One region of the Peribacillus sp. ACCC06369 genome, then DNA from elsewhere that is predicted to be linked to it. Evidence: riboswitches for the same ligand, from Rfam matches in the RefSeq annotation. Region 1 holds a riboswitch; each other region holds the start of a gene.
The links. A riboswitch is a leader RNA that binds a small molecule or an ion and turns the genes downstream of it on or off. The one in region 1 is predicted to bind thiamine pyrophosphate.
Positions count from the first base shown of each region.

Region 1 (3,137 bases):
TATATACCAATTAAAGGCGTGAAACATTTAAAAGTGGGTATAACACTTTAAAGACTTATAAATGGGAGAGATGAAATTATGAAAGACATAAAAAATATTGTCGTCGCTTTTGATGGAAATGAAGAGAGTACACGGGCCGTGGAATATGGAGCAACAATCAAACAGGCCTTTCCTGAAGCTGAGCTGACCGTAGTCCATGTCCTAAGTGATAAGGTTGAACAGAGTATCATGGGAAACGTCACAGCTCCTGGATTTGTACCCGCTGCAGGATTTTATGTCGATCCCGTCCAGACACATCCCGTCGTTGAAGTTGAACAGCGAGAACAAAAGGTAATTGACACCCCTTCCCCCGTCGAGAATAGTGTTCGGAACGCAGAAAGTAATACGTTGAGATTGCTAAGTGAATGTCAAGTCAAGGGGAAATTCGAGATATTGGAAGGACATGCGCCAGATAGCATATGTGAATATGCAGAAAGAACTGCGGCCGACCTCATCGTCGTCGGCAATAGCTCTAAAAGCGGTTTGGAAAAATTCTTTCTTGGAAGTACAAGTAGTTCAATTGCGAAAAACGCACCCTGTTCGGTATTCATTGCAAAATGAGATTGAGCCGGTTCGCCCTGTACGTATCGTTTGATCATTCCGAAAAAAGCCGGATTCTTGTAGAATCCGGCTTTTTTGTTAATAGGCTTTTTTCAGTAATACATTTGAAGCTGCCGAATATAACATCATCACCACAATGGCCGATAAAATAAAACTGATCAGCATATAAGTCCCATTATAAATGAATGAATAAACCGCTACTGGCTGTCCTTTTGGTGCTGCAGATCCAAAAAACACGATTCCAGAAGTGAAATGACATAGAAACCTCAGGAAACTTCCCAAAAACATGCCGCCAATCCCGTATAATTTCGCTTTGGAACGCTTTTCCTCTTTATAGCTGTTTACAAACTTGTTCATGAATACACCGGATATCCCGACAACCATAAAGGCAAGATAATAATCAATGAAGCCTTGGATCGGTGTTCCGATCCATGCTGTACCACTGACAATCTGCAATAGTCCAAGTAACAATCCGGCTAACATCCCACCTTTTATGCCCCAACGATATGCCATCAGAAAAATAGGTACCATGGCTATTGAAATCGAACCCCCTTGAGGCCAGATTCTTGAAAAAATGAATCCAGAGACCATATCCAGTAATAAAGCCAATGATGCAAAAATGGCGACCTCTGTCATGAATAACGTTTTATTTTTCATCAAGCCACTCCTTTCTCCAAAAGCGAAAAAATGTCCATGAGTTCCCCCTGCCAATTTTGCGCAAAAAAAAGCAACACCGGGGCGGTAATGGATGCCCAGTATTGCTTGTATCCAAAACCACATCCCTACGCTAGTGCTAACTATCAGGTTCATAGGGTCTGAACTCAACCGTTCACTCTCAGCCTTTTTGGCTCCCCTTGTGGAAGTATTTATTTTTCGATCCTCGGTTAGAATATACTACTAGTTTCTTTAATTGACAACTAAAGAAACAGTATATGTCAACAACTTGTCATTCCCATTTTATGGCGATATTCTTTCTTATAACCAACTTCTTTACATACCTTCAATACACCTGCAATTAAACAAGTTAGATGGCTAAATACGACAATTTTTCTATAGACTCACTAAGGTTTGTTTTGTTATCTTTATTAAACCTAATTTACATAGGGGAGGGAATGGACATGGATAAACATTCGATTTCAGCTGAAAAAGGCGCCTACATAAGCATTGCCGCTTACATATTCTTGTCTGCCCTTAAATTGTCATTTGGTTATTTCGGTGATTCTAAAGGACTTTGGGCAGATGGTTTAAATAATACGACCGATATCATCGCTTCCATAGCCGTATTGATTGGTTTGAAAATTTCGAAGAGACCTCCAGATGATAATCATTCATATGGACATTTACGGGCGGAAACCGTAGCCTCGTTGGTAGCTGCCTTCATTATGATCACCGTAGGCCTGCAGGTTGTATTCAGTGCTGTAGAATCCTTCTTCCAGCAAGATTCAACAACCGTTCCCAATATGCTTACCGGTTATGTCGCCCTATTCTCTGCAATCTTCATGTACGGAATCTACCGTTATAACTTAGCATTAAGTAAAAAGATCAACAGCTCTTCCATCTACGCCGTTGCACAGGATAATCGTTCCGATGCCCTTGTCAGTGTTGGTGCTTTCATTGGAATCATCGGTACTAAGATGGGAATCCCTTGGCTTGATGCAATAGCTGCAGCAGTCGTGGGGGTCATCATATGCAAAACGGCCTGGGATATCTTTCGGGATGCCTCCATCTCTTTAACCGATGGTTTCGACGAGCAGCTCCTGCAAAAGATCGGTCAAACCATTATATTGACAGAAGGTGTAAAAGACATGAGTGAAATTAAGGCCCGTATGCACGGAAGTGAAATCCTGCTCGAAACTACCGTTCATGTTAACCCTCTTTTGACCGTCATCCAAGGTCACGATATTACGGTTAAAATCGAAGAGAATCTTTTGAAGGAATATAATATCCAGCATGTGATCGTTCATATCGAACCATATGCATTTCATAAAAAAAGGTAACCGTCATTAACTTTACGGATACCTTTTTTTATTATTAATTCATGTAATCACTGTAATAAAACTGTGTCAAAAAAAGGTATTTATCGATTGATTGACGAATATTTATCCAATTGACACATGTTAAAAGAACTCTAATCTGTTATCATAAAAGCGAGATGTAATTATTTTAATATTTTGTAATTTTTTTCTAATACATTAATTTCTGGGTCAAAAGTAAATTCATTTTCCTACAGTATGGAGGGCAAAATGGTATCTAATCGAGAAATGACCATTCACTTTTTATCTTCTCAAAAAAGCAGTATCATATCCAAATGGAAAGATGAGTTGCTGCATTTACCGGACGGATATATGGGATATTTTAAAGGAGAAGTGGAAAATATCTTTAATCTGCTAATGGATCAGCTTGGAAAACCGGATACTGACATAGACGATGTACTGAAGGTCGTAGGGGGAAAAATTGCGTCTGATCGAGTTAATAAGCAATTGGATATGGAAAATTTCTTTTCCACTGCAACCATCGGCAGATCCATCATCATTGAG
Region 1 is NZ_JAUCEN010000002.1:1,105,160-1,108,296, reverse strand. Features, by position in the region: gene QUF78_RS06230 (universal stress protein) at 79-600, shown strand; gene thiT (energy-coupled thiamine transporter ThiT) at 679-1,257, opposite strand; TPP riboswitch at 1,363-1,465, opposite strand; gene QUF78_RS06220 (cation diffusion facilitator family transporter) at 1,713-2,597, shown strand; gene QUF78_RS06215 (histidine kinase N-terminal domain-containing protein) at 2,844-3,137, shown strand, end outside.

Region 2 (3,137 bases), 1.2 Mb from region 1:
AAAAGATAATAGACAATATATAAGCAGCTCAAATAAATCCATATTGACTAAATGGTGAAAGTGGAGGGAATATGATGAATAAAAGAATGGCATTTATCACAGGTGCCGGGAGCGGAATTGGCAGAGAGATTGCAAAAAAATTGGCTTCTCGCAATTTTAACATCATCGTGGCTGATATAAATCTTAAAAATGCAGAGGAAACGGTTTCTATAATCGAAAAGTCGGGTTTTGAAGCCAGAGCGGTCCATTGTGATGTAACGAAATTAGAAAGTGTTAAAAAAGCCGTTGAAGAATCAGTGAACCATTATCAAAGAATAGATATATTGGTTAATAATGCAGGCTGGGATAAGGTGGAACCTTTTTTAAAAAGTGATCCAAGCACTTGGAAAAGGATTATCGATATTAATTTACTTGGGCAGATCCATACTTGCAAGGAAATTTTACCTCTTATGATTGAAAATGGTTACGGCAAGGTAGTAAATATTGCATCAGATGCAGCTAGGGTCGGATCAAGTGGAGAGGCAGTTTATTCGGCTGCTAAGGGAGGGGTGATTGCCTTCACAAAAACGATAGCAAGAGAAATGGCACGTCACAAACTCAACATCAATTGTGTTGCACCAGGCCCTGCTGATACTCCTTTATTTCAAGAAATAGGCTCTTATAATGTTGGTATAGCAAGCGCCTTGGAAAAAGCTATTCCATTCCGTCGGCTAGCTCAACCCGAGGACATTGCCAGTGCTGTTGCCTATTTCGTTTCGGAAGATGCAGGGTATATTACGGGGCAAACTCTTTCCGTAAATGGTGGATTAACAATGGTTTAATTGATCGTGGTTAGGTGAGTATGCAAGATTGAAAGGCTAGTAATCCTAAAGCAATATAGCTTGAAAACTTTTTCTAATCGTTTGACAATTGGATTTATCGTGTTAATATAAAGGCAAATGAATTATATATACAATTTGTACCACTAGGGGTGCTTTATAGGTGAAATTTGGTTTTACCTGAGAAGCTGAGATTAAAGTATGACTTTAAGACCCTTAGAACCTGATCTGGTTTATACCAGCGTAGGGAAGTGGGGTCTGGGACAATACGTTTCTGTATTATTTCAAGTACAACCACTTTCTTTACGTTAAAGAAAGTGGTTTTTTATTTGCAAAAAAAGAGGTGATTTAAGGTTTTTATCCCGTATCATTCATTGAAAAATAGAATTTGGAGGTAATGGACATGAAGTTTTCAGAGGAAATCCGCCAGGAAGTTGATCATATTTGGGAAGCTAGTTTTAATCACCCGTTTGTTGCAGGAATTGGAGATGGCACATTGCCATTAGAGTGTTTTCGTTTTTATGTCATGCAAGATGCCTATTATTTATCTCATTTTGCTAGAGTTCAAGCTTTAGGAGCAGTAAAGGCAACAGACTTACATACAACAAGCAGGCTTGCCGGCCACGCACAAGGAACATATGAAGCGGAGTTGAAGCTTCATGAAAATTTTTCTGAGAGATTAGGCATCACAAAAGAAGAAAGGGAAAATTTCAAACCCGCCCCGACTGCTTATGCTTATACTTCCCATATGTATCGTGCGGCTTATTCTGGACATTTAGGGGATGTTATTGCAGCTATCTTGCCATGTTACTGGCTGTATTATGAAATTGGCGAAAAGCTGCAAGGGTGTGAACCGGAAGAGCCGATTTATCAAGAATGGATAGCGGCTTACGGAGGAGAGTGGTTCCGCTCTTTGGTGGAAGAACAAATTGCGAGGCTTGATGAGATTGCTGAAAAAGTAACAGATGAAGATAAGGAAAGAATGAAGGAACATTTTATCCTTAGCAGCCAATATGAATACTCATTTTGGGAAATGGCTTATCGCTTAGAGACATGGCCTGTTCATAAGGAAATACTGGAAGTATAAAGGAGAATGAAACATGAAAAAAGGATTGAAATTAACGGATATATTAGTCACTATCGTGATTGCCGTAGCATTTGGAATCGTTTATATCCTTTGGGGTTCGATATATTATTCCGTTAAACCATTAGGATTACATCTAGATCAACTTATTTATGGAATGTGGTTTATTGCTGGCCCCGTTGCCTTTTTGATTTTACGGAAACCGGGTGTAGCACTTCTGGCAGAGATAGCTGCAGCTTCCGGTGAATTCTTTCTGGGTTCACCATGGGGGCTGACCGTACTCTTATATGGGGTGGTCCAAGGTTTGTTCGCTGAACTGCTGTTCATGGCGTTCAGATATAAAAAATTCAATATGTCGGTGGCCGTTTTAGCTGCGGTGGCTTCCTGCCTGGGATCAGTCATCATGGATTTTGCATACGGGGAAATAGGTGCGCTCTCCCTTTGGAATCTATCGTTATTCATGATTGCGAGGTTCTTGGGTTCCATATTCTTTGCAGGTGTAACAGCTTATTATCTAGTTAAAGTCCTGGAAGCAACAGGAGTAACTAATCTTGTTCGTCCAGTTTCAAGTAAAGATTATGCAGAACTGGACCAAAAGTAGAGGTTGATGGCCATGGAACGAATCGTTCATGTTGAGAAGTTAAGAATGAAATTTCCAGGTGATGAGTCATTGATTTTCAAGGACTTATCCGTCTCATTTGATAAAGGTGAAAAAGTTCTATTGTTGGGACCATCAGGATGTGGTAAGTCGACTCTTTTGCAAGTATTAAGCGGATTGATTCCGAATTCCATAGAAGTTCCGATGAAGGCGGAAGAATTGAAGTGTCCTTCTTCATGGGGATATGTTTTTCAAGACCCTGATAGTCAGTTTTGCATGCCGTTTGCTGATGAGGAAATTGCCTTCGTCCTTGAGAATCTTTCCGTCCCTAAAAAAGAAATGAAAGAGAAGATCCAAAAACATATCCGTGAGGTAGGATTGAATCTAGACGATATCCATACAAGTATTGATACATTATCAGGCGGGATGAAACAGCGTCTGGCCATTGCTTCAGTATTGGTCCTTGAACCGGAAGTGATATTTTTAGATGAACCAACCGCCATGCTCGATCCGGAAGGAACAAAAGAAATCTGGGACTTGTTGAAGGGAGTCGGACGAGACAAGACGGTTATTATCGTGGAACATAAAATTGATCATGTTTTAGAATTCATCGAACGAATCGTGCTTTTTAATGATG
Region 2 is NZ_JAUCEN010000002.1:2,298,926-2,302,062, forward strand. Features, by position in the region: gene QUF78_RS12080 (AMP-binding protein) at 1-23, shown strand, start outside; gene QUF78_RS12085 (SDR family NAD(P)-dependent oxidoreductase) at 75-821, shown strand; TPP riboswitch at 957-1,085, shown strand; gene tenA (thiaminase II) at 1,222-1,905, shown strand; gene QUF78_RS12095 (ECF transporter S component) at 1,919-2,503, shown strand; gene QUF78_RS12100 (ABC transporter ATP-binding protein) at 2,516-3,137, shown strand, end outside.
Region 2: another riboswitch for thiamine pyrophosphate. It lies ahead of tenA (thiaminase II); the one in region 1 lies ahead of thiT (energy-coupled thiamine transporter ThiT).

Region 3 (3,137 bases), 2.8 Mb from region 1:
AAACCGTCCAATGAAGCAACCGCAACCGGAAAAAAACATACTAGCGAAATGACGATTAACTTAGGCATCATGCCAAAGCCAAACCAAATTACTAAAAGCGGTGCCAAAACTATGATAGGTATATTTTGTGATAGTATGAGCAGAGGGTAAACCGCGTCCTTTACGCCTGGAAACAGATGTAGGATTGCTGCGATTAATAATCCAATGCAGCTTCCAATAAAAAAACCCGATAACGCAAGCTCAGTTGTTGATGAAAGGTGACCAAAAAGATTCTGGGACGACTCAATTCCTTCAATGAAAATGGCCGACGGAGCGGGAAGCAGCCATTTTTCAACCTTTAATAAGACTGTCACTGACTCCCATATTATCAGCAACAATAATAAAAGAAAGAAGGGAGCCCCCTTCTTCCAAATTACCCTTCCGGTCATGCCCGATATTTCTCCGTTAACGTATCCATCGTAATTCCGCTCGGCTGATATAATATTTTCACTTGGGATATGACATTCGGCGAGCCTAATTCAATCATTCTTACATTCATTTTTTCTATCACGGCAAAAAGTTCGGAAAGCTCACCCTCCATTGTCGTTTCTAGCGGGTGAACTTCATACTTGATACCTGATTCATCAATGATCTTGATTGCTTCGTCAACCAAAGGGATGACATCCCCTTTAGGAATAATTTGTATACTAATTAATGAATTGGCCATTGTATTTCCTCCTATTTTGGTAAAAATTCATTGGTAAATGCTTTTTCAGGATTGAAATCACCTTCAAGAAGCTTATTTTCCGTCATCCAATCACTGTAATTCTTCCAAATTTCAAGCTTTTGTTCACCCCAACGCGGAGCATCATCCTGATACTTAGCCGCAAGCCACTCCTGGCTTTTCTTCACTAGTTTTGCATCAAGATCCGGGGCAGACTTAATTAGCACGTCTGCTGCATCACCAGGGTTCTTTATCGCAAACTGGTACCCTTTCGAAGCTGCATGAACGAATGCTTTAACAGTCTCGGGATCCTCTTTTATCATCTTTTCATTCGTTGTCAAAACAGGTGTATAGTAATCGAGCTTATCCGAGTATTCGGTTAAGTAAACCATATTAAGCTTTTCATTTCGCAACTCTGCCTCAATACCTGTCCACCCATAATATATCCAGGCAAAATCTATATCCCTTTTAACCGAAGTGAAAAAATCCGTGTCTCCTGTATTCACTATATCCACTTTATTTACATCCGCATTTTCTTCTTTCATTAGTGAATCAATAATGGCCTTTTCAACCGGAGACCCCCAGCCACCATACGTTTTTCCTTCAAAATCCTTGGGTGTTTTAATGTTTTTTGCCTCAGGTGAAGCAAATCCAGAGGTATTGTGCTGGATGACAGCAGCTACCGAAACAATCGGGACGCCTTGCACGCGGGCCTGCGTAATGCCCTCCTGGTAGCCCACGCCAAATTCGGATTTCCCTGAAGCGACAAGCTTATCAGCTCCAGCTTCACCTGGCATGATAATATCCACATCCAGACCTTGTTCTTTAAAATATCCTTTTTCCTTGGCTACATACAAACCTGAATGGTTTGTATTCGGTGTCCAATCGAGTACGACCGATACCTTTTTTAATTCTTTATTGCCTTCATTTTTAGATGCTTCTTCTTTTTCATTAGTTCCGCCTGCACCGCATCCAGCCAAAAGGAACAACGAAGTCAACAGTGGTAAGAATTTATTCAAGTTATTATCCTCCTACACATCATATAAGATCCATATGCCGGAACCATAATGGGGCGCCAGGGTCTATAAAAATACAAAAAACGCCCGAAGATGAATTCGGACGTTAACATACAAAACAGAAAGTCAGTAATAATATGTTCCCTCCGCTGGCATCATCCAGATCAGGTTCAAAGAGTCAGCATCTAAAGGACGCAATCTCAGCCAGCTTTACTGGCCCCCCTACATTTCTCGCACATATGAACTTTTCTCTCTCATTATATCAATTCATTCAGAAAAGGGAATACTAATTTGCTCCTTCTCCCTAATTGGAAAGGTATTCCTTCTAAATGTTTAGCACAGCCACCAAAACATCTTTTTGGAATGATAATCATTGTTAGCAAAATGATCATCCCTTTTGCCATACCAATCATTCTCGGTTGCCCTCATGCCTGAAACGCTCCAAATGGTCATTTCTTTGCATGCATTCATATAATGAGCATAACCTGTAGACTTTTTTGTGTACTGGTTTTATAAACCCTTCATTTCATAAGCAAAAGGTGGATATGGTCATGATAAAGATTAATCACAAATGGTTAGATGTCAGTCAAATCCAACCAGGTATAGTATCTGATACATCGCTTGAAATTCTCCAATTGCTGGCGGAAGATTCTAACGCTTTTGAATACCGGAACTTCGGATACCTTAATTTCGATATACAACTGAGGCACCGAGTCATCGATGCCGCCATTTCGTTAGATAAAAGTGGTCCAGAATTTTCCACACTTGATGAATCGGCAAGCAATGAACAATATTGGCGCGTTTCAAAGGATGGCACATTTACCCTTCAGCCAGGGATTGCCCCTCATGCTGCACTCCTGGACATTTTCTTGAATGGAAGGCTTTACGCCTTCGAATGCGGTACAGCGATAGTCGTCACTTTTTTAAAGGCCATTTTGGATTTAATCGGCCCTAGGAATTTTGACTATCTTTTTTCAAACCTATTTCTATATGACTTTCGCCCTCCAAGCAATATGGCTCTTAATATTCATCAAGGAACGGATTATTTACCAGGGGATTGCGTTTACTTCGAAAACCCTGATCACGACGAGGAAACTCCTGAATGGCAAGGTGAAAATGCCATATTATTAGGGAACAACCTCTTTTATGGACACGGGATCGGGATTACCACTGCACAAGGAATCATCGATGAATTAAATAGCAATAGAAAGCCGAATGCCACCATTTCGGCATCCCTGACAACGCATATCATTAGCTTGGATAGTTCCTTCTATAGCCAATTCCTGGAAAACACCCCTCGTGCAATGCCCGTTCACAGTCCTGTCAGCCTTTCCAATTGTATTGTTTCTGAAATAGGTCCGAAGATTTACCTTTCATGACCCTGGCATTTCCCCTATGCCGTAAAACCGTTTTATTAT
Region 3 is NZ_JAUCEN010000002.1:3,949,764-3,952,900, forward strand. Features, by position in the region: gene QUF78_RS20045 (ABC transporter permease) at 1-428, opposite strand, end outside; gene QUF78_RS20050 (thiamine-binding protein) at 425-706, opposite strand; gene QUF78_RS20055 (ABC transporter substrate-binding protein) at 718-1,722, opposite strand; TPP riboswitch at 1,844-1,953, opposite strand; gene QUF78_RS20060 (protein-glutamine gamma-glutamyltransferase) at 2,271-3,098, shown strand.
Region 3: another riboswitch for thiamine pyrophosphate. It lies ahead of QUF78_RS20055 (ABC transporter substrate-binding protein); the one in region 1 lies ahead of thiT (energy-coupled thiamine transporter ThiT).